3 regions of the Pantoea sp. SGAir0418 genome follow, and region 1 is predicted to be linked to each of the others. Evidence: predicted binding sites of a transcription regulator. Region 1 holds the regulator's gene; each other region holds the start of a gene.

What was found. Region 1 encodes Fur, which represses iron uptake genes when iron is present. Its sites were predicted from a motif close to ATAATAATGAGAACNACTATCAA; they were not measured.
Region 2: the regulator Fur is predicted to act here: its motif matches at 3,197-3,219, upstream of exbB (tol-pal system-associated acyl-CoA thioesterase).
Region 3: the regulator Fur is predicted to act here: its motif matches at 1,919-1,941, upstream of fhuA (ferrichrome porin FhuA).

Annotation. Positions count from the first base shown of each region.
Region 1 is NZ_CP027911.1:2,821,840-2,829,886, forward strand. Features, by position in the region: gene C1N84_RS13140 (YbfA family protein) at 44-244, opposite strand; gene kdpE (two-component system response regulator KdpE) at 491-1,165, shown strand; gene pgm (phosphoglucomutase (alpha-D-glucose-1,6-bisphosphate-dependent)) at 1,208-2,848, opposite strand; gene seqA (replication initiation negative regulator SeqA) at 2,874-3,413, opposite strand; gene ybfF (esterase) at 3,662-4,426, shown strand; gene ybfE (LexA regulated protein) at 4,596-4,871, shown strand; gene fldA (flavodoxin FldA) at 5,009-5,539, shown strand; gene fur (ferric iron uptake transcriptional regulator) at 5,892-6,341, shown strand; gene C1N84_RS13180 (hypothetical protein) at 6,403-6,798, opposite strand; gene glnS (glutamine--tRNA ligase) at 7,035-8,047, opposite strand, start outside.
Region 2 is NZ_CP027911.1:568,768-576,814, forward strand. Features, by position in the region: gene C1N84_RS02660 (AraC family transcriptional regulator) at 1-863, shown strand, start outside; gene C1N84_RS02665 (DedA family protein) at 885-1,544, opposite strand; gene metC (cystathionine beta-lyase) at 1,650-2,840, opposite strand; gene exbB (tol-pal system-associated acyl-CoA thioesterase) at 3,307-4,035, shown strand; gene exbD (TonB system transport protein ExbD) at 4,041-4,463, shown strand; gene C1N84_RS02685 (Ig-like domain-containing protein) at 4,576-6,933, opposite strand; gene C1N84_RS02690 (Ig-like domain-containing protein) at 7,130-8,047, opposite strand, start outside.
Region 3 is NZ_CP027911.1:3,201,349-3,209,395, reverse strand. Features, by position in the region: gene mrcB (bifunctional glycosyl transferase/transpeptidase) at 1-1,648, shown strand, start outside; gene fhuA (ferrichrome porin FhuA) at 1,977-4,187, shown strand; gene fhuC (Fe3+-hydroxamate ABC transporter ATP-binding protein FhuC) at 4,232-5,026, shown strand; gene fhuD (Fe(3+)-hydroxamate ABC transporter substrate-binding protein FhuD) at 5,036-5,914, shown strand; gene fhuB (Fe(3+)-hydroxamate ABC transporter permease FhuB) at 5,914-7,890, shown strand; gene hemL (glutamate-1-semialdehyde 2,1-aminomutase) at 7,926-8,047, opposite strand, start outside.

The sequences.
Region 1 (8,047 bases):
TGCCTCGAGCGAGGTCACCGGGTTATCACCGCGAAGCCGGGCGTTACCAGTAGATACCGCCTGCCGCTTCCGATTGCGCCAGCCAGACTGGTTTGGTGCTGGTTTTGCACCACATGCGGTGCAGATAACTGTAGAAGCGCGCGCGATCCTGGCGGAACAGCATCACTGGCAGCGCCAGTACGCCAATCAATACCACCAGCACACGGCGCAGCACAATTTTGGCGAGTGGATATGCCTGATACATCAATGCCTCCTCGTGGTAAATTTTGCTTTGAAATGTGATCTGCCTCAGATATTACGCCTGGTTGTGTAATTTTACTACTCATCCGACCACTATTTTGATCTTTTTTCAGCCATTCCCTGGCCGGGATGAAAGGAAGTTACATTTTTGTAAAATTTTGGATCACAGCGAGTTACTGAGATCGTGACGGACGCCGTCGCGGTTTATTGTTAAAGTAATGCGTTAACCTTATTTGCCGCAGGAGTCAGCGTGACGACCATCTTGATTGTCGAAGATGAAAAGGAGATTCGCCGTTTCGTGCGCCTGGCGCTGGAGAGCGAAGGCCTGAAGATTGTGGAAGCGGAGCAGTTGCAGCGCGGCCTGATTGAAGCGGCTACGCGCAAACCGGATTTGGTGATTCTCGATCTCGGTTTACCGGACGGCGATGGCAATGCCTTCATCCGCGAAGTGCGGCAGTGGAGCAGCATGCCGGTGATTGTGCTGTCAGCGCGCAGCGACGAGCAGGATAAAATAGAGGCGCTGGATGCCGGCGCTGACGACTATCTCACCAAGCCGTTTGGCATCGGCGAACTGCTGGCGCGGGTGCGCGTAGCGCTGCGCCGCCATCAGCGCAGCCAGCCGGAGCCGCTGGTACAGTTTGGCGAGGTGAGTGTCGATCTCGCCGCGCGACGCGTGCTGCGCAGCGGTGAAGAGGTACATCTGACACCGACCGAATTTCGCCTGCTCAGCCTGCTGCTGAATAACGCCGGCAAAGTGCTGACCCAGCGCCAGTTGCTTAACCAGGTGTGGGGGCCCAACGCCGTGGAACACAGCCATTATCTGCGCATCTATATGGGACACCTGCGGCAAAAGCTGGAAGCCAACCCCACCCAGCCGACGCACCTGCTGACAGAAACCGGCATCGGCTATCGCTTCATGCCATAAAAAAAGGCCGCAAACGCGGCCTTCTTCACGCAGGATGCCCTGTCAGGCGTTTTTCAGCACTTCACTGACAATTTCTACCGCTTCTTTCTCTATCTGCTGGCGATGCTCAGCGCCGAGGAAGCTTTCACAATAGATTTTGTAGGCGTCTTCCGTGCCGGACGGACGCGCGGCAAACCAGCCGTTTTCAGTCATCACTTTCAGACCACCAATCGAGGCGCCGTTGCCCGGTGCCGCGGTCAGACGTGCGGTGATCGCGTCGCCCGCCAGCGTATCGGCGCTGACCATTTCAGGTGACAGCTTCGACAGCGCCGCTTTCTGCGCAGAAGTGGCAGGTGCCTGCAGACGGTTGTAGCTTGGCGCACCAAAACGCGCGGCCAGCTCATCATAGTGCTGCTGCGGATTCTTACCGGTAACCGCAGTGATTTCCGCCGCCAGCAGACACAGGATGATGCCGTCTTTGTCTGTTGACCAGGCGGAGCCGTCGAAACGCAGGAACGAGGCGCCGGCGCTCTCTTCGCCGCCAAAGCCAAAGCTGCCGTCGAACAGACCATCCACGAACCATTTGAAGCCGACCGGGACTTCCACCAGCTTGCGACCAATGTCGTTCACCACGCGGTCAATCATCGCGCTGGAAACCAGCGTTTTACCAACGGCCACCTCTTTGCCCCACTGCGGACGGTGCTGGAACAGGTAGTTGATCGCTACCGCCAGATAGTGGTTCGGGTTCATCAGACCGGCGGGCGTGACGATGCCGTGACGGTCGTAATCCGGATCGTTACCGAAGGCCAGATCGAACTTATCTTTATACGCCAGCAGACCGGCCATCGCGCACTCGGACGAACAGTCCATGCGCACCACGCCATCTTTATCCAGATGCATGAAGCGGAACGTCTGGTCGATGGCATCATTGACGATGGTCAGATCCAGCTGGTAGTGCTCAGCAATGCGCTGCCAGTAGGCCATGCCGGAACCGCCGAGCGGATCGACACCGATTTTCAGGCCGGCTTTCTGGATTGCCGGGAAGTCAATCACCTGCGCCAGACCTTCAACGTATGGCTGGATCAGATCCTGCTCAACGATGTGGCCACTGGCCCACGCCTGATCCAGCGCCAGACGCTTAACCTCTTTCAGCTCACCTTTGATCAGCTGATTCGCGCGATCTTCCACCACTTTGGTGACGTTGGTGTCAGCCGGTCCACCGTTCGGCGGATTGTACTTGATGCCACCGTCTTCCGGCGGGTTGTGCGACGGGGTAATCACGATACCGTCCGCCTGCGCGCCGCCGCGCTTGTTGTGCTCCAGAATGGCGTTGGAGATCGCCGGCGTCGGCGTATAGCCGTTGTCCTGCTGCACAATCACATCAACGCCGTTAGCGGCCAGCACTTCCAGCACTGACAGGATCGCCGGCTCAGACAGCGCATGGGTGTCTTTACCTACGTAGCACGGGCCGGTGATGCCGTTCTTTTTACGCTCTTCAGCGATCGCCTGCGCAATCGCCAGAATGTGTACTTCGTTGAAGCTATGACGTCCCGCGCTGCCGCGGTGGCCGGAGGTGCCAAATTTCACCGCATGGTCCGGGTTCGCCGCATCCGGCTTCAGGACGTAGTACTGCGAGGTTAATTGTGCAACGTTAATCAAATCGCTCTGCTGGGCAGGTTGCCCGGCACGGGGGTGATTGGCCATTGGCGCTTCTCCCTGACGCTTCGGTTTAAATGGTGCCGCAAACTTTCTCTGCCAGTTCCTGCGGGAACTGCATGGCGAGCATGATGTGTTCCACCATGCTGCATTTACGACCTGTATTGGTATTGGTGATCACCCAGTACGGCGTGCCGGGCACGTGCTTCGGCTTAGTATGGGTGCCATTTTGCAACAGCGTGTGCTCATCACCCGCGAAGTAAACGCGGGTGCGGCCCTGCAGTGAAGCAGTGGCATCAGCAAAGGCTGCCGGATCAAGACGATAAAGCGTTGACAGGATCAGCATGAAGCGATTAACCGCTTTCTTCTGCTCCGCATACTCGTCAGACAGCAGCAGCTCACGCACGGCGCGCACGCGATCCTGAGGCCGCGCTTCGCTGCGTGCAGCCGGTGATTCTTTTACCGCCGCATTCGCCGCTGGCGCAGCGGATGCGCTCTGGCCGGCAGTGAATTTCAGCATACGGCGCAAAATGTCCGAGGCGCTTTCACCAATGTGCTGCGTGTGGCTGGCAATATAACGGTAGAGTTCTTCGTCAACTTCAATCGTTTTCATCTTTTTCCGTGCGATTCTGGCAAATGGCAGAACCACGCTACTTTGCAAAGGCCTTAACAAAATCCGGTCGTGCAAAATGTGAGCGGGCTCTAACATAAGGATTATAAAGTTAAATCCGCGACAGCCGGTAGCGCTGGCATCGTTTACGGGCAAAAGTCGGAATATGCCCTAATGCCTGACCGCCTGGCGCCGGGACAGGTGAATCCATGATACCCTAAGCCCAGGTCTCAACCGAAAGAACTTTAGCCATGATTTTGAACGCCCGTCTGCAAACTGAACAATCTGCCCCTGATGCCCAGCCCATTCTGTTAATTCATGGCCTGTTTGGTAGCCTGGATAACCTCGGCGTACTGGCGCGCGGCGTGCGCGATGCACGGCCCACGCTGCAGGTGGATGTCCGTAACCACGGCCTGTCACCGCGCAGCGAAGAGATGCACTACGCTGCGCTGGCGCAGGATATAGTCGACACGCTGGATGCGCACCACATCGAACGGGTCGATGTTATCGGCCACTCAATGGGCGGCAAAATTGCCATGGCGCTGAGCGCCGTTGCGCCCGAACGGATTGGCAAAATGGTGCTGATCGATATCGCGCCGGTGGATTACCAGACGCGACGCCATGATGAGATCTTCGCGGCGATCCGCGCGGTCAGTGCAGCTGGCGTCACGCGCCGCAGCGCTGCGGCCGACGTGATGCGTGAGCACGTGCGCGAAGAAGGCGTGATTCAGTTCATTCTGAAATCTTTCCATGAAGGCGAATGGCGCTTCAACGTGCCGGTGTTATGGGACAATTATCCGGTGCTCTCCGGCTGGCAGGAGGTGCCCGCGTGGCCTCATCCGGCGCTGTTTATTCGCGGCGGTGATTCACCCTATCTGGACAATCAGCACCGTGATGCGCTGCTGCGCCAGTTCCCGCAGGCGCAGGCGCACATTATCAGCGGTGCTGGCCACTGGGTGCATGCCGAAAAACCCGATGCCGTGCTGCGCGCGGTGCGCCGCTTTTTTAACCTGTAAAAGCAAAAGCTTGCTACGGGCGGTTTAGGGTTGGCGTCGCGCCGGGCGCTGGAGTATGATGTCGCGCTAAAAATTTGCCGCGGATGCTTTTTTCGCCGCGGTCGGGCCGATAAATGTTTAAATCGCGCAGCGCCTTTCCGCCGTTCGCGCCCACGCAGTTTCACAAACCATGGCAAAAGAACAGACAGATCGTACCACGCTCGATCTCTTCGCAGACGAGCGGCGTCCCGGTCGCCCTAAAACCAGTCCGCTGTCGCGTGATGAGCAGCTGCGCATTAATAAGCGCAACCAGCTGAAGCGCGACCGGGTGCGCGGCCTGCGCCGCGTTGAGCTGAAAATGTCCAGCGAAGCGGTCGACGCGCTTAATACGCTGGCCGAGCAGCAGAACATCAGCCGCAGTGAACTGATTGAACAAATGCTGCTGGCGCAGCTCAAACTGGCGTAACGTGCGCAGACCGCACGCTGGAACACAAACTCAGCGCTTTACACATTCCGCGCTTTTCGCCGGTCTGCTATCATTCGCATAACTGTGTCGTCTTCTGACTTACTTTCACAATCAGGATTTAAGAGGTTACTCACTCCATGGCAATCGTAGGCATTTTCTTCGGCAGCGATACCGGCAACACTGAAAACATTGCAAAAATGATCCAGAAACAACTGGGTAAAGATGTCGCCGAAGTGCATGACATTGCTAAGAGCACCAAAGAAGATCTCGAAGCATTCGATATTCTGCTGCTGGGTATTCCGACCTGGTACTACGGTGAAGCCCAGTGCGACTGGGATGACTTCTTCCCGACGCTGGAAGAGATTGATTTTAACGGTAAGCTGGTGGCGCTGTTTGGCTGCGGCGATCAGGAAGATTACGCCGAGTACTTCTGTGACGCGATGGGCACCATTCGCGACATCATTGAGCCAAACGGCGCAGTGATTGTGGGCCACTGGCCAACCGAAGGTTACCACTTCGAAGCCTCTAAAGGTCTGGCAGACGACAAACACTTTCTCGGCCTCGCCATCGATGAAGATCGTCAGCCTGAACTGACTAACGAGCGCGTCGACAAATGGGTTAAGCAGATCTTTGACGAGCTGCAGCTGCAGGCGATCATCGAAGCCTGATGCTTTCCTGTCCGATGTGGGCGCTGGCTCACATCGGGCAATGGAATTACCTATAAAAATAATAGCTACGGTTTTTTAACTTTTTCCCTCAATTCTGTAGAATACCCGCAACGGTCATCTGCTTATTCCTCGGGCATCAGACTGAGACTGCGCGAAAAGGAACATCGATCTGCACGATCCCGCTGAGGTTCACGACATTTCTCCTTACAGCATCCGGGGAATTGTCCGCCGCAGCCGGTTTTCATTTCGCAGGCTGAGCTCTATAATGAGACGCAAATGAGAATGCGCGTTGACCACACATTCAAGGCCTTTGCGCCGTAAGTGACTAGCAAAGTAACAGGACAATATCCGCATGACTGACAACAACTCCGCATTGAAAAAGGCTGGCCTGAAAGTCACGCTGCCCAGACTGAAGATTCTGGAAGTGCTTCAGGGACCCGGACCCGAGTCCCATCATGTCAGTGCGGAAGATTTGTACAAACGCCTGATCGACATGGGCGAAGAGATTGGTCTGGCGACGGTATACCGTGTTCTGAACCAGTTTGACGACGCCGGCATCGTGACGCGTCATAACTTCGAAGGCGGGAAATCCGTGTTCGAACTGACCCAGCAGCATCACCATGATCACCTGATTTGCCTCGACTGCGGCAAAGTGATCGAGTTTAGCGATGAATCTATCGAAACGCGTCAGCGTGAGATTGCAACACGCCACGGTATCAAACTCAGCAACCACAGCCTGTATCTGTACGGCCACTGTGCGCTGGGAGACTGCCGCGAAGACGAGACGCTCCACGATCAGTAATTGAATATGCTATGCAGTATAAAAAAACCGGTGCCAGGCACCGGTTTTTTTATGGCTGCGTTCAGGCGACCAGCGTTTCCTGCAAATAGCGCCAGCGCGGAACAGGCGTGCTGCAGTCCAGCACCGCCAGCGAAATGCGGGTCTGGTTATTGCCGTTAAGCATTTGCAGTTCGTGATACTGAATGGTCACTTCCTGCTGCTGCTGGGAAATGATGGCATGCTCACTGGTGGCGATTCGCATCCCTTCCCGCTGCCCGTGCAGTTTGCGAAACAGGGTTTCAGTGTCATTGAGATCGAGCTGTTTGCCTTGCGGCGTCACCATTTTGAAGTCGGGATGAAAGTGCGACAGCAGCAGGTCCATACTGTCATCGCTGCCTTCGGCCTGATTAAAAATACGTTCGATAAGCTGATGTAAAACCACCACGCTATGTTTGGCTTCCAGAGCGAGACTTGTCATTTTTCTTCCTTCGCTAACCCGCACAGCAACATTTAAGAGCGCATAGCCTACCTGAAAATAATGATTTCACACGGGTAAATTAGTTAATTTTATTAAAGTCAGATTAGTCGTAATCGCGCGCGATTACTGTTTTTTGTCTGGTTCAGCATAATCGATTCCCGTTTGCAGATAACGGGCAATAAAAAAGGGCGATTGCTCGCCCTTTGCTGATCATATCGTGCTATCAAGCAGTAAAATTATTCGCCGATTTTTGCCCAGGTATCACGCAGACCCACGGTGCGGTTGAACACCAGTTTCGACGGCTGCGAGTACACGCTGTCAGCGCAGAAGTAACCTTCGCGCTCAAACTGATACGGTGCCAGCGCACTGGCGGCACGCAGACCCGGCTCAACGAAGCCCTGTTTGATCTCCAGCGAGTTCGGGTTGATGGTGGTGAGGAAATCCTCGGCCGCGCCCGGGTTTGGCACGCTGAACAGACGATCGTACAGACGGAATTCGGCAGGCAGCGCGTGAATCGCCGACACCCAATGGATAACGCCTTTCACCTTGCGGCCATCGGCCGGATCTTTGCTCAGGGTGTCGACATCGCAGGTAGCGTAGATGCAGGTAATGTTGCCGGCTTCATCTTTCGCCACGCGCTCGGCACGAATGACATAAGCGTTGCGCAGACGAACTTCTTTACCCAGCACCAGACGTTTGTACTGCTTGTTGGCCTCTTCACGGAAGTCGGCGCGATCGATCCACACCTCACGGCTGAACGGCACCTCACGCGTGCCCATCTCCGGCTTGTTCGGATGGTTCGGCATGCTGATGATTTCTTCATGCCCGGCCGGCAGGTTCTCGATCACCACTTTCAGCGGATCCAGCACCGCCATGGCGCGCGGCGCGTTCTCGTTGAGGTCGTCACGAATGCACGACTCCAGCGACGCCATCTCAACAATGTTGTCCTGCTTGGTCACACCGATACGGCGACAGAATTCGCGGATTGACGCCGCGCTATAGCCACGACGGCGCAGACCGGATACGGTCAGCATGCGCGGATCGTCCCAGCCTTCAACAATCTTCTCGCTCACCAGCTGTGTCAGCTTACGCTTCGACATCACCGCATATTCCAGATTCAGGCGCGAAAACTCGTACTGACGCGGATGCACCGGAATAGTGATGTGATCCAGCACCCAGTCGTAGAGACGACGGTTGTCCTGGAACTCCAGCGTACACAGGGAATGGGTGATGCCTTCCAGCGCATCGG
Region 2 (8,047 bases), 1.8 Mb from region 1:
GCGAGCCACAAAAGCCGCTGTGTGCGGTGGAAAACGTGCGGTTGATCTATGCAGAGGAACCGCTGCCGCGTACGCCGATGTTGTATCCGGCGGGCATCGTGATCCTGTTTCAGGGACACAAAACCGGCTACCTCGGCAGCACGGTGTTTCGCTACGACGCCACCAAATACCTGATGCTCACGGTCACGCTGCCGGTCGAGTGCGAAACTGACGCCACGCCGCAGCAGCCGCTGGCCGGCATGAGTCTCACCGTGGATCCGGCCAGTTTGCAGGATCTGCTGTTAAGCATCGGCGATGACGAGCAGTTTCAGCCGCAGCCGCAAACCTCCGGCATTCACTCTGCGTTCCTGAGCGAGGAGATGCTGTGCGCCGCGGAACGGCTGCTGGATGTGATGGATAAACCGCGTGATGCCCGCGTGCTCGGCCCGCAGCTGGTGCGTGAAATCATCTATTACGTACTGACCGGGCCGATTGGCGGCGCGCTGCTGTCGCTGGTCAATCGCCAGACGCAGTTCAGCCAGGTGGCCCGGGCGCTGCGCCGCATCGAGAACCACTTTGCTGAAAGCCTGAGCGTGGAAATGCTGGCGGCGGAGGTCAACATGAGCGTCTCGGCGTTTCACCATAACTTTAAGGCGGTGACCCAGACCTCACCGCTGCAGTATCTCAAGCGTTACCGGCTGCATCAGGCGCGATTAATGATGCTGCAGGATGGGCTGAAGGCCAGCGCCGCCGCCGTGCGCGTTGGCTATGAAAGCCCGTCACAGTTTTCGCGGGAGTTTAAACGGTACTTTGGCGTGACGCCGGGAGAAGAGGCGAGCCGCGCGCGCCAGACCGGGGCGCTGCTGCCGTTTGACGCCGCCTGAAGCGGCGGCGCTTTACAGAGGTCAGGCTTTCTGGCGACGCTTTTTCCAGATCACCACAATGCTGCCGCCGAGGCCGAGAAACAGCAGCACAATAGGCAGCACCATCAGGATCGCCATCACCTGATCTTCGTGGCGCTTGATAAACGGCACCTGGCTGATGCCGTAGCCCATCGCCACTACAATCCCGACCCACAGTGCGCCACTCAGCCAGTTGAAGAACTGAAAACGCCCGTTCTGCAAACCCGAAATGCCCGCCATGGTCGGCAGCAGCGTACGCACAAAGGCCAGAAAGCGGCCAACCAGCAGTGCCATCAGGCCGTGGCGGTTGAACAGGTGCCAGGCGCGCTGATGGTACTGCGCTGGCAAATGCATCAGCCAGCTTTTGACGATTTTAGTATTACCAAGCCAGCGCCCCTGCAGATAGCTCAGCCAGCAGCCGAGGCTGGCAGCGGTGGTCAGAATCACCATGGTCGGCACAAAATCCATCACGCCTTTGGCGATCATCGCGCCTGCCAGCAGCAGCAGGCTGTCGCCGGGCAGGAACGAGGCAGGCAGCAAACCGTTTTCCAGGAACAGCGTCAGAAACATCACGCCGTAGACAATCCACACTACATCCGGATTGGCCAGCGCGGCAAAATCCTGATGCCACAGCGCCTGGACAATCTCATGTAAAACACCCATCAGCTATCCCATCGAGTCACAAGGCTTGTATTTTAACCGTCCGGGACGGCGTAATCGTTGATCTCCGCTACGCCGCACCGGATGGTTTAAGTTTGGTTTATCTTTTTACGCTTTCAGGCGGGCAAAACCGGCTTTCAGGTCATCCAGCAGATCGTCAACGTGCTCGAGACCGATATGCAGACGCACCAGCGTGCCGTCAAAATCCACGCCGCCCGCCGGACGAATTGCCGCCAGCTCTTCCGGCTGGTTCGCCAGAATCAGCGATTCAAAGCCGCCCCACGAGTAGGCCATACTGAAATGGTGGAAGCGATCGAGATAATTTGCCAGCTGCGCCGGGGTGAGTTTTTCATGCAGGATGAATGAGAACAGCCCGCTGCTGCCGCTGAAGTCGCGCCGCCAGAACTCGTGGCCTTTGCACTGCGCCAGCGCCGGATGGTTGACGCGCGCCACTTCCGGCTGCGCCGCCAGCCACTCGGCCACGCGCAGGCCGCTCTCTTCGTGCTGACGCAGACGCGTAGCCAGCGTGCGCAGGCCGCGGCTGGCCATGTACGCGGTGTCTGCATCCACCATCTGGCCCATCAGGTAGGAGTTTTCGCGCAGCTGCGCCCAGCAACGTTCGTTGGCCACCGCAGTGCCGATCATCGCATCACTGTGGCCGATGATGTATTTGGTGCCGGCCTGGATCGAAATGTCGATGCCATGCTCCAGCGCGTTAAACAGCACGCCCGCCGCCCAGGTATTATCAATCATGATCACCGCGTCTGGCGCTTTGGCGCGCACCGCCGCGACAATCGCTGGGATATCCTGCACTTCCATGGTGATGGAAGCCGGTGATTCGAGGAACACCACGCGGGTGTTCGGCTGCACCAGTTCGCCGATTTCACTGCCGATGCAGTGCTCGAACCAGGTGGTGGCGACGTTAAGCTTCGCGAGAATTTTGGTGCAGAAATCCTGGGTGGGTTCGTACACCGCGCCGCTGACCAGAATGTGATCGCCGCTGGTGACAAACGCGAGGATGGCATTGGCGACCGCGGCCGCACCGCACGGATAGAGCACGCAGCCGGCGCCGCCTTCCAGTTCGGTCATCGCATCCTGGAAGGAAAAATGGGTGAGGGTGCCGCGCCGGCCATAAAACAGTTCACCGCTGGCGCGTCCGGCGGTGGCGCGTTGTTTGTCCGCGACGGAGTCAAAAACCAGTGAGGATGCGCGCTGAATGACGCTGTTAACCGAGCCCTGAGTGTAACGTTTGCTGCGTCCCGCGGTGACAAGCCGGGTATCAATTTTTTTCGTTGCCATCACTGCCTTTCCTGACACGTCTCACAAAGCATTCAACTTACCACGAATCGCGGCGCGGGGTTGAGCCCGTTTGCCGAATATCAGAGTGACGCCAGCACAATCGCGGAAAGAGGCTGGTTGTGGCTTTTATTACGCGGCGGAAAAGCAAAGCGCAATAAATTGCGCCGCTACGACCCGTGCGGGATGTTCGTCCGCGCCAGTTGCTCAATTCCGCAAACCGCACCAAACCGTAGCGGCGCGATTCATCGCGCAACCGTGCCTGCTGCTCCATCCCACAGACCGCACCAAACCGTAGCGGCGCGATTCATCGCGCTAAACATTGCGCCGTATCAATTCAGCGGGTTACAGCTTTGTAAATAGTAATGAGAACCACTATCACTTCGGTCGGTTTTTTTGCTATGATCCGCGCTTCAATCGTGAACGGTGCAACAGAAGTCGGAGACGCAGCGTGGTAGCCAGTGACTTGATGCAAACGGACCTCTCCGTTTGGGGCATGTATCAGCATGCCGATATCGTGGTAAAAATTGTGATGATCGGCCTGTTGCTGGCCTCGGTCGTTACCTGGGCGATTTTCTTTGGCAAATACGCGGAGCTGAGCGGGGCAAAACGTCGCCTGAAGCGCGAACAGCTGGCGCTGGGCGAAGCGCGCTCACTGAATGACGCGTATCGCGCTGCCGAAAACTTCAAAGCCAACAGCCACAGTGCCGTGCTGCTTGCCGACACGCGTAACGAACTGGAACTCTCCGCCGGCAGCGAAGACCTTGACGGCATCAAAGAGCGCACCAGCTTCCGCCTTGAGCGTCGCGTCGCGGGCTTCAGCCGCCACGCCGGTCGCGGTAATGGTTTCCTCGCCACCATCGGTTCCGTCGCGCCGTTTATCGGTCTGTTCGGCACCGTGTGGGGTATCATGAACAGCTTTATTGGTATCGCGAAAACCCAGACCACCAACCTCGCGGTGGTGGCACCGGGCATCGCGGAAGCGCTGCTGGCGACGGCGATTGGCCTGGTAGCGGCAATCCCGGCTGTGGTGATCTATAACGTCTTCGCCCGCATGATCGCCAGCTACAAAGCGTCGCTCGGCGACGTGGCGGCGCAGGTACTGCTGCTGCAGAGCCGCGATCTGGACCTCGGCAACGTCGATACCGCAAAAGAAGTTAACCGTCCGGCGGCGGCCCAGAAACTGCGCGTAGGGTAAGTATTATGGCGATGCGTTTAAACGATGATGCGGTCGGCGATGGCGAAATGCACGAAATCAACGTAACGCCGTTTATCGACGTCATGCTGGTGCTGCTGATCATCTTCATGGTCGCCGCGCCGCTCGCCACGGTGGATGTGCGCGTCAATCTGCCTGCTTCCACCAGCGCGCCACAGCCGCGTCCGGAGAAGCCGGTTTATCTGTCGATCAAAGCGGATAAACAGATTTACATCGGTAACGATGCGGTGACCAAAGAGACGCTGGTGAATGCGCTCACCGCGCAAACCGAAGGCAACAAAGAGACCACCATCTTCTTCCAGGCGGACAAATCAGTCGATTATGAAACGCTGATGTCGGTGATGGATCAGCTGCGTGAAGCGGGTTATCTGAAGATTGGTTTAATGGGCATGGAGACGGTGAAGAAATAGTTTCACCGGCGTAATACCAGCACCATATCTGTAGGGTCGTCATTCATGACGACCTTTTTTATTATGGCGGCCAGAGCAGGCCGCCATGTCATTATGCGGTGGCGAACCGCGGTTAAACCAGATTCACCGTTACGCCGTCCTGCACCAGCAGTTCCGCGTCGCCGTGGCTGAACACATGGTACTGGTTGCCAGCGATGGTCACGGTGCCGGTTTGCTGCGTCCAGCCGCTGACCGCTTCGCCTTCCGGCAGGATGTCGCTAAGCTGCACTGTTTCGCAGGCATGATTATCAATCATTAACTGCGTCTTACCATCATCGATAAACTGATCCTGTTGTCCTTGCTCAAGGATTTCATCTGGATCAATTTGTAATAAACTATTGATGGCATCGTCATGTTGTTCATCAATCTGATTAATCGTTGTATTAACAATCGGAACGGCTTTTTGCCATATAAAATTATCTAAATACAATCCTCCTAAGTCACGCACCTCAATATCAAACTTAGTAAATAACCCTTCATCGATAGAGAACTTATGGTGCAATACCCCTTCTGGTACGGAAACTTTTTCTGAATGTATGATGTTATTATCTTTGTCATAAAAATTTATTATGTAATAGCCTTTATTTCCACCTATAACGTTAAATTCTAAAATTTTCGATGGTGGGACAGTGAACTCTGCTTTAGAGTTTTCTCTCATTATAAGATTATTGCCCGTGTAAGCTTGATTGCCGACATAATAATAGTGGTTTGATAGTTGTACAACTCCGGCTAAAGGCTTCATAGCAAAATCACTTTTGAAATTATATTTGCTGTATAAGTTAAATTGACTGCCAACCCCTACACTAGGATAAGGTTTAGGTATGTGGCTTCCTAAAGATGATGGTAAACCCTCAAAATTACAACCGCTATTAACGTAATTGTATTGCTGTATATTTATAACATAGCTATCGCTGGTTTTATCGCTATCTATCGTCGAGACCGTAAACGCCCACGAGCCGAATTTAAGCGGTGGAGGGGTATAATTCCAGTCGCCTTTGTCGTTTGAGAAGACAGAAACTGTAAATGTGTCCTTACCGTCTGTATATTTGATAACCACAGTACTGTTTGCTTCCGCAACGCCAGAAAGAGTGGGAGTTCGGTCATCGGTTTCCCCGCCATTACGGATTATGCCTGTTGATGTTCCCTCATCATCCCAAACAGATATAATTTTCGGCACTATTGTGCCAGATGTTATAATCTGCAATTCGAAGGTTTTACCAGAGGGAGTATATGTGGCGGAAGTCCCTGACTGGAATTCATAAAGGCCTTCTGTCAAATTTTTACTTTCATAAGTCCATGTTCCATCTGCTTTAGTTATTACGCTACCCAATAAGTCCCACATGCCGGTTAGGTTGCGGTAGTGTATATAGACAATATTATTAGCTTCGGCACGGCCGTATAAAGTAGGAGTAGTATCGTCTGTAATCGCACCAGAACCGAGCATACCGGTAGACGGACCAAAATCATCGTAAGCATGAGTAATCTCAGTGCGAGTTGATGCCGATAGATCAATATTAAGTATGAACTCGTCAGTCCAGCCGCTACTATCATTGGCTCGGAACTCCCAGGTACCTGCACTCAGCGCCGGATTCGGTGTCCAGCTCCAGCGGCTACCGTCCATCACTGCGTTGCCTGCATCGATCCATTCGCCATTATCATTTCGATACTGGATTCTCACCGTGCTACCTGCTGGTGCGTTACCGCAAAGCTCTGGTGTGGTGTCATCAGTCAGTCCGCCACTTTTCAATTCGCCAGTTGCATTGCCGACATTATCTATTGCGTGAGTGATTTCCAGAATGGCGCCGGGATCGGGCGGGGTTGAGCCATCTTTTCCGATGATGATACTAAAAGCATCCGAAACCTCACCCTCGCGCACCTTACCGGCAAAGGTTTCATTCGCCACCAGCGTCAAATCATGCTGGCCGTCGGTAAGGTCAACCTCCGGCTCGATCTTCCACATCCCGGTATTTTCATCCGCCTTCGCGCTGCCGATAACCGTATTGCCTTCTTTCAGATAAACAATCACGCCTTTTTCCGCGATACCGGTCAGGGTGGGGCGGCGGTCGTCGGTCATCTTGCCAGAATCGAAGCTGCCGGTGATGTCACCCTGATCGTCGTACATGTTCAGCAGCGTCGGCGCTGCTGGCGGCGTGGTATCAACAATCAGCGTACGCAGACTGGGCGTACTGACGTTGCCGGCCTTATCAACCGACTGGAAAGACATGTTGTAGTAACCATCCTCCAGCGGCGTTGCAGGTGTCCAGCTCCAGTAGCCGTTGGCAGGGTCGATATCTACCGTAAAGGTCTCTTTGCCGACGGTAATCAGCATGGTGCCGCCCTTACCGATTTCTGAATTTGCATAGCCAAAAAACGTGGGGGTGTTGGTGTCGCGCTCGAGGTATTTCACCTCTTCATAATTGAACAGTTCCATGGAGATTATTCCTGTGTTTTTTTACGTCGGGTCCACCGCAGCGAGGGCCGCTGCGCCTTGTTACAAAGAGCGCATTTTGTAATAGATGATGTAACACGCCGTATGAGATACGTCCCGAAGGGAGAAAAATCCGAACGGATTAAAAACAGAGGAAAAGGAGAAGTTGATGCCGTGCTGCGCGCACGGCATCGGGGGATTACACCAGCTCGATTTTCACGCCGTCCTGCACCAGCAGTTCCGCGTCGCCGTGGCTGAACACGTGGTACTGGTTGCCGGCGATGGTGACGGTGCCGGTTTGCTCGGTCCAGCCGCTGACCGCTTCGCCTTCCGGCAGGATGTCGCTGAGCTGCACGCTGTCGCCGGCCTGGCCGCTGACGCGCAGCTGGGTTTTGCCGTCGTCAATGAACAGGCCCTGCTGACCGGCTTCCACCACGTCGCTGAGCGTCAGGCCGAGCGGGGCGAGCGCGTTGATTTCCACCTCGCCCGGCGGCGTGGCGTCCACGACGATGCTGTACGCCGGCAGGCCAGCGTCGTAAGCGCCGTAGCTGACGCTGAGGCTGTGCGAGTCGTCGCTGAGCTCTGGCGTGATAAAACGCCAGTTGCCGTCTGCGCCGACCTGCACGCTGCCGATCAGCGTGCTGCCATTGTAGACGTTGAGCACGCTGTTAGCCTCAGCAACGCCGCTCAGCTCCGGCTGGCGGTCGTTAGTGATGCCGCCGTTACTGACTTCGCCGATGTACAGCGCCACGTCGTCGTACACGCTGAGGATCTCCGGCGTGTGCTGGCCGCCCGGCATCAGGACGAGCTCGAAGGTATCGCTCCACTGGCTGTTGCCCTGCGCCTGCGCGGCAAACGACCAGACGCCGTACTCCAGCGCCGGCGGCGTGAAGCTCCAGTTGCTGTCCGCGCCCACTGTCACCACCACGGAATGGGTGAACTCGCCAGCAATGCCGTAGCGCACCACCACGTTGCTGTTGGCTTCGCCGCGCCCGCTAAGGGTTGGCGTGGTGTCATCGGTGAGCGCACCGCTGAGCAGCGTGCCGGTGACCGGCCCGAAATCGTCGGTGGCGTGGGTCAGCGTGGCGTGCAGCGCGTCGCTGCCGGCGAAGGCGAT
Region 3 (8,047 bases), 380 kb from region 1:
TATGGCGGTGATCATGGATGCGCGCTACAGCAAAGATCGCATTCTTGAGCTCTACCTGAACGAGGTGTATCTCGGCCAGGCGGGCAACGACCAAATCCGCGGTTTCCCGCTGGCCAGCCTGTACTACTTTGGCCGCCCGGTGGACGAACTGAGCCTTGATCAGCAGGCGATGCTGGTCGGCATGGTTAAAGGTGCGTCGCTGTACAATCCGTGGCGTAATCCGCAGCTGGCGCTGGAGCGACGTAACCTGGTGCTGCGTCTGCTGCAACAGCAGAAAGTGATCGACCAGGAGCTGTACGACATGCTGTCGGCGCGGCCGCTTGGCGTTCAGCCGAAAGGTGGGGTGATCACGCCGCAGCCGGCATTTATGCAGATGGTGCGTAATGAGCTGCAGGCGAAGCTGGGCGATAAGGTCAAAGATCTCTCCGGCGTGAAGATCTTCACCACGCTCGATCCGATTTCGCAGGATGCGGCGGAAAAAGCGGTTGAAGACGGCATTCCCACGCTGAAGAAACAGCGCGGGCTGAAAGATCTGGAAACCGCGATGGTGGTGGTCGACCGCTTCAGTGGTGAAGTGCGCGCGATGGTCGGCGGTGCCGATCCGCAGTTTGCCGGCTATAACCGCGCGCTGCAGGCGCGTCGCTCGATTGGCTCACTGGCAAAACCGGCGACCTATCTGACCGCCCTCAGCCAGCCAAACAGCTATCGCCTGAACAGCTGGATCGCCGACGAACCGATCGCGCTGAAACAGCCAAACGGTTCGGTGTGGAAGCCGATGAACGACGATCGTCGCTTCAGCGGTAAAGTGATGCTGGTGGATGCGCTGACTAACTCGATGAACGTGCCAACCGTTAACCTCGGTATGACGCTGGGACTCGACGCGGTAGTGGATACCTGGACCAAACTGGGCGTGCCAAAAGATCAGCTGCATCCGGTACCGGCGATGCTGCTGGGGGCGCTTAATCTGACGCCGATTGAAGTGGCGCAGGCGTTCCAGTCAATTGCCAGCGGCGGTAACCGCGCTGCGCTGTCGGCGGTGCGCTCGGTAATTGCGGAAGATGGCACGGTGCTGTATCAGAGCTTCCCGCAGGCGCAGCGCGTTGAGCCGGCGCAGGCGGCGTATCTGACGCTGTATACCATGCAGCAGGTGGCCGATCACGGTACGGCGCGGGCGCTGGGCGCACGCTTCCCGGGTGCGCATCTGGCGGCGAAAACCGGTACCACCAATGACCTGATCGACAGCTGGTTTGCCGGTATTGATGGCAAAGAAGTGGCGATCACCTGGGTTGGCCGCGACAACAACCAGACCTCGAAGCTGTACGGTGCCAGCGGTGCGATGCAGATCTATCGTCGCTACCTCGACAACCAGGCGCCGATGCCACTGGTCCTGACGCCACCGGAAGATATCACTCAGATGAATATCGATTCGGCCGGTAACTTTGTCTGCGGCAGCGGCAGCAGCACCTGGCGTTCGCTGCCGGTGTGGGCGCTGGATCCGAACGCGCTGTGCCAGCAGCAACAGCAGCAGATTCAGCAGCAGCAGCAACAGCAAGAACAGCAACAGCAGCAACAGCAACAGCCGCAGGGCGAGCAGAAGGACTCTGACGGCGTCGCGGGCTGGATTAAAGATATGTTTGGCAGTAAATAAGCCATCCGGCACTGCACCGGCTTTATACCTTCAGAGCCTGTACAGTGCCGGCGTTTTACCACCACGTGGCGGTGCCAGATACATGGCGGCGCTCCAGCCTGAGCCTTGCATAAAAGCTGAATTTAACTCCCTCTGGCGCTGCGGCGCCTTTTTCTTTGCCCGCCATTTTTTTAGCCGCGATCATGGATATGTGCGATCCGCTGGCAAACTCACCGCCAGCAGGCATTACATCTTGCGGTGCTTGCCGGGTTTCGCCTAAAATCCGTGCGTCTAATAATCATTCTCGTTTCCATTCGCCTGCATTGTTCTATTTTCATGAGATCCCACTATGAATGCGCGAAACACTTTTCCTTGTTCTCTGCGCGCGGTGACCACCCGTCGACCGCTCGCGTTATTGATTTCCCTGACTCTGGGCACACTCAGCATGCAGGCGCTGGCCGAAGATACCGTGGTGGTGACGGCTGATGGCGGCAGCGGCGTCGCGCAGGAGAGCGCATGGGGACCGTCGCCGACCATCGCCGCTAAACACAGCGCGACCGGCACCAAAACCGATACGCCAATCGAGAAGAATCCGCAGTCGGTGTCGGTGGTCACGCAGGAAGAGATGTCAATGCATGCGGTGACCAGCGTCAAAAGTGCGTTCAATTACACGCCAGGCGTGCTGACCGGTAACCGCGGCAGCTCGGACGTTATCGACGCGCTGTCGATTCGCGGCTTCAGCGAAACCAACACCAACCAGTATCTGGATGGCCTGAAGCTGCAGGGTGACAACTACTCCGAATTTGCTATCGATCCTTACTTCCTCGAGCGCGCGGAGCTGCTGCGCGGTCCGGTGTCGGTGCTGTACGGTAAGAGCAACCCGGGCGGTGTGGTATCACTGGTGAGCAAGCGGCCGACCCAGGAGACGCTGCGTGAAGTCCAGTTCCAGATGGGCACCGACAACCTGTTCTCCACCGGCTTTGATTTTGGCGGCTCACTGGATGATGACGGTGTTTACAGCTATCGCCTGACCGGCCTGGCGCGCAGCGCCGATGCGCAACAGGAGATGAACAAAGAGAAGCGCTATACCCTTGCGCCTTCGTTCAGCTGGCGTCCCGATGCCAATACCCGCTTTGACCTGCTGACCTACTTCCAGAACGAACCGGAAACCGGCTATTACGGCTGGCTGCCGCGCGAAGGCACCGTGGTGGGCATCACCCGGCCGGACGGCAGCAGCTATAAGCTGCCCACCAATTTTGATGAAGGCGAAGACAGCAATAAGATCTCGCGCAACACCAAAATGGTTGGCTACAACTTTGAGCACAGCTTTAACGATACCTGGACGGTGCGCCAGAATCTGCGCTATGCCGAACTGAAAACGAATTATCGCAGTATTTATGGCAACGGCTATCTGCCTGAGTCACAAGAGATTACGCGTGGTTCAGCCATTTCCGATGAGAAACTGAATCAGTTTGCCGTCGATAATCAGGTGCAGGCAAAATTTGCTACCGGTGCGGTCGATCATACGCTGCTGATGGGGGTTGATTATCAGCGCACCCGTAATGATATTGATGCTGCCTTTGCCTCCGCAGCGCCAATCAACGCGATTAATCCGCAGTACGGTAATGATGCTGTGGGTGCCGCCTTCCCCTATCAATATCTGAACCGTCAGGAACAAACTGGCCTGTATACGCAGGATCAGATGGAATGGAATAAATGGGTGCTGACGCTGGGCGGGCGATACGATTATGCGATGACCTCCGCACTGAACCGTAACGGTAACAGCGAAGTAAAAAACCACGACCAGGCATTTACCTGGCGCGGTGGTGTGAACTATGTGTTTGATAATGGTATCGCGCCGTATTTCAGCTACAGCGAATCCTTTATCCCAACGACTGGCACCACGGTTGATGGGAAACCTTTTGACCCATCCCGCGCGAAGCAGTATGAGGCTGGCGTAAAATACGTACCAAAAGATCGCCCGATTGTGGTCACCGCAGCGGTTTATCAGCTGACTAAAACCAAAAACCTGACGGCAGATCCGAACAGCCTGCAGTTTAGTGTGCAGGGAGGGGAGATTCGCTCACGTGGCGTCGAGCTGGAAGCCAAGGCGGCGCTTAACGCCAACATCAACCTGACGGCGGCTTACTCTTATACCGATGCGGAATACACCGAAGATACCTTGCTCAAAGGCCGTACGCCGGTGCAGGTGCCGAAGCATATGGCCTCGCTGTGGGGCGATTACACCTTCCATGAAACCGCCCTGTCGGGCTTCACCGTGGGTGCCGGGGTGCGCTACGTGGGTGAAAGCAAAGGCCTGTACGCTGACAATGAGCAAAATGGCGTGAAATCCAACCAGAACTTTGACGTCGCCGCGTACACCACTGTAGATGCCGCACTGAAATACGATCTGGGCCGCTTCGGCTTGCCGGGCTCAACCGTCGGCGTCAACATCAACAACCTGTTCGATCGCGAATACGTTGCCAGCTGCTACCGCGACTACGCCTGCTACTGGGGCGCAGAGCGCCAGATCGTCGGTACCGCCACCTTCCGCTTCTGATACTGAACACAGGGCGCTGCGGCGCCCGTTAACCAGGGATTATCATGCAGCATCCGCACCACGCAGAAACCACCTTTTCACTGGAAAACGTCAGCTTCCGTGTACCCGGCCGCACGCTGCTGCATCCGCTGTCGCTGACTTTCGCCCCGGGCAAAGTCACCGCGCTGATCGGGCATAACGGTTCCGGTAAATCCACGCTGCTGAAGATGCTCGGCCGTCACCATGCCGCCAGCGAAGGGCGCGTGATGCTCAACGGTGAAGCGGTTGATACCTGGAGCAGTAAAGCTTTTGCACGTCAGGTAGCCTATCTGCCGCAGCAGCTGCCCGCGGCAGAGGGCATGACGGTGCGCGAGCTGGTGGCGATTGGGCGCTATCCGTGGCACGGTGCGCTGGGGCGCTACGGCCAGGAAGATCGCGATCGGGTAGACGAGGCGATTGCGCTGGTTGGACTGAAACCCTTCGCCGGGCGGCTGGTGGACAGCCTGTCCGGCGGCGAGCGGCAGCGTGCGTGGCTGGCGATGCTGGTGGCGCAGAACAGCCGCTGTCTGCTGCTGGACGAACCCACGTCGGCGCTGGATATCGCTCATCAGGTTGATGTGCTGGCGCTGATTCAGCGCCTCAGCCACGAACGCGGCCTGACGGTGATAGCGGTACTGCACGATCTCAACATGGCGGCTCGCTACTGTGACCAGCTGGTGGCGCTGCGCGCGGGCGAAGTGATCGCGCAAGGCGGACCGGAAGCGATTATGCAGGCCGGGGTGCTGGGTGATATTTATGGCATTCCGATGGGCATTCTGCCGCATCCGCAGGGCGGCGCGCCCGTCAGCTTTGTCTACTGAGGCCTCGTGATGTTCGACCTTTCCCGTCGCCGTCTGCTGACCGCGCTGGCGCTCTCACCGCTGATGAACCTTGCACCGCTGCGCGCCGCGCCGCCGGACAGCCAGCGCATCCTGGCGCTGGAGTGGCTGCCGGTGGAGTTGCTGATGGCGCTCGGCGTCGCACCGCTCGGCGTGGCCGATCTGCACAACTACGCCATCTGGGTGGGTGACCCGGTCTTGCCGGCCGGCACCCTTGATCTCGGCTTACGCACCGAACCCAATCTGGAACTGATGACCCAGCTGGCACCGTCGCTGATCCTGCACTCCAACGGTTACGGCCCGGCGGTCGATAAGCTGGAGCGTATTGCGCCGACAATGGGCTTTGACCTCAACAGCGGCGATGGCAAACCGTTCACCACCGCGCGCACATCGCTGCATGCGCTGGGTGCCCGGCTTGGCCTTGAAGCGCAGGCACAGGCCCATTTGCACTGGGTGGATGGTGAAGTGGCGGCCGCGCGTGAGCGGTTACGTCGGTGGGCGCAGCGTCCGCTGCTGCTGATGTCGCTGATGGATCCGCGTCACGCCATTACCTTCGGTAAAGGCAGCCTGTTCCTCGAGGTGATGGAGCAGCTTGGCCTGCGCAATGCCTGGCAGGGCGAAACCAACTTCTGGGGCAGTGCGGTGGTCGGTCTGGAGCGGCTGGCGGAGGTCGGTGACGTTGAGGTGATCTGCTTCGATCACGATAACGAACGCGATATGCAGCAGGTGACGCAAAGCGCACTGTGGCAGGCGCTGCCGTTTGTCCGTTCCGGCCGTTTCCGGCGGGTGCCGGCGGTGTGGTATTACGGCGCCACTTACTCAGCCATCAAATTTATTCGCGTGCTGGAACGCGCGCTGGAGTCGCACTGATGCGCAACCGTCTGTTTCCCGTCGCGCTGCTCAGCGTGCTCAGTTTACTGGCGCTGGCGCTCACGTTTATCAACCTGCGCCAGGCGCTGCCATTGGCGCAGTGGCAGCAGGCGATGTTCGCGCCGGATATCGATAACATCCGTCAGGTGGTGTTCCACTACAGCCTGCTGTCGCGGCTGGCGCTGGCGCTGCTGGTTGGGGCCGGACTTGGCCTTGCGGGCCTGCTGTTTCAGCAGGTGCTGCGCAATCCGCTGGCGGAGCCGACCACGCTGGGCGTCTCTTCCGGCGCGCAGCTTGGCCTGACCGTCGCCACTCTGTGGCAGCTGCCGGGCGGGGAGCTGACGCAGCAGTTTGCCGCGATGGGCGGGGCGGTGCTGGTCGGCGTGCTGGTGTTTGGCATCGCCTGGGGCAAGCGTCTGTCGCCGGTGACGCTGATCCTCGCCGGTCTGGTACTGAGCCTGTATGCCGGCGCGGTTAATCAAATCTTTGCCATCTTCAATCACGATCAGCTGCAAAACATGTTTCTGTGGAGCACCGGCGCGCTGAACCAGCTCGACGGCCACAACGTGGCGCTGCTGTGGCCGCGCCTGCTGCTGGCGTTCGCACTGGCACTGGCGCTGTTGCGTCCGCTGACGTTGATGGGGCTGGATGATGGCGTGGCGAAAAACCTCGGTCTGGCGCTGTCGGCGGCGCGCATTGCCGCGCTGGCGCTGGCGATCCTGCTCAGTGCGCAGCTGGTTAACGTCGCCGGTATCATCGGCTTTATCGGGCTGTTCGCGCCGCTGCTGGCGAAGATGCTGGGGGCGCGTCGTCTGCTGAGCCGCTTGCTGCTGGCGCCGCTGATTGGCGCACTGCTGCTGTGGCTGGCCGATCAGTGCGTGCTGTGGCTGACCGCGCACTGGCGTGAAGTGTCAACCGGGACGGCTACCGCGCTGATTGGCGTGCCGATTCTGCTGTGGCTGCTGCCGCGTCTGCGCACGGGCTCGCTGCCGCCGGCGATGAATGCCGGCGACACAGTGCCACAGGAGCGGCAGGCCGTGCTGCGCTGGTGCCTGGCGGGCGTGATGATTCTGGCGCTGTGCAGTCTGGCGGGCATTGCGTTTGGGCGCGACGCACACGGCTGGACGTGGGTCAGCGGCGATATGCTGCAACAGCTGCTGCCGTGGCGTGTGCCGCGCGTGCTGGCGGCACTGGTGGTCGGCACGATGCTGGGCGTCGCCGGGGTGCTGATTCAGCGCCTTACTGGTAATCCGATGGCCAGTCCGGAAGTGCTGGGCATCAGCTCCGGGGCGGCCTGCGGGGTGGTGGTCATGTTGTTCTTTGTGCCCGGCAACGCGGTCGCCTGGCTGCTGCCGGCCGGCGTGCTGGGTGCCGCGCTGACGCTGCTGGTGATTATGCTGGTGGCCAGCCGCGGCGGTTTTGCACCGGAACGCATGCTGCTGGCCGGAATGGCGCTGAACAGTGCGTTTGTCACGTTACTGATGGTGTTGCTGGCGAGCGGTGATCCGCGCATGGCCGGATTGCTGAGCTGGATTTCCGGTTCGACGTATAACATCTCAATGACTCAGGCGCTGCAGAGTACTGTCGTGGGCATGATACTGGTGGCGCTGGCACCGCTGGCCAGCCGCTGGCTGACGCTGCTGCCGCTCGGCAGTGCCACGGCGCGCTCAGCCGGCATGGCGCTAAACCGATCGCGCTTCAGCCTGCTGTTGCTGGCGGCTGCGCTGACCGCCACCGCGACGCTCACTATCGGTCCGCTGAGTTTTATTGGCCTGATGGCACCACATATTGTGCGCATGCTCGGCTTCCGTCGCGCGCTGCCGCAATTGCTGATGGCTGGCCTGCTCGGCGGGTGCCTGCTGGTGTTCGCCGACTGGTGTGGCCGTATGCTGGCCTTCCCGGATCAAATCCCGGCAGGCCTGATGGCGACCTTCTTCGGCGCGCCGTATTTTATCTGGCTGCTAAGGCGCGCTTAGTGAAGCGGGGCGCTATGAATGGCGCCCCGACAGGTTTACAGCTGCGCGAAGCAGCGGCGTGCGGCATCGACGGTGCGCTGAATATCTTCCTGGCTGTGCGCCAGTGACATAAAGCCGGCCTCATAGGCCGATGGCGCGAGGTAAACACCTTCCTGCA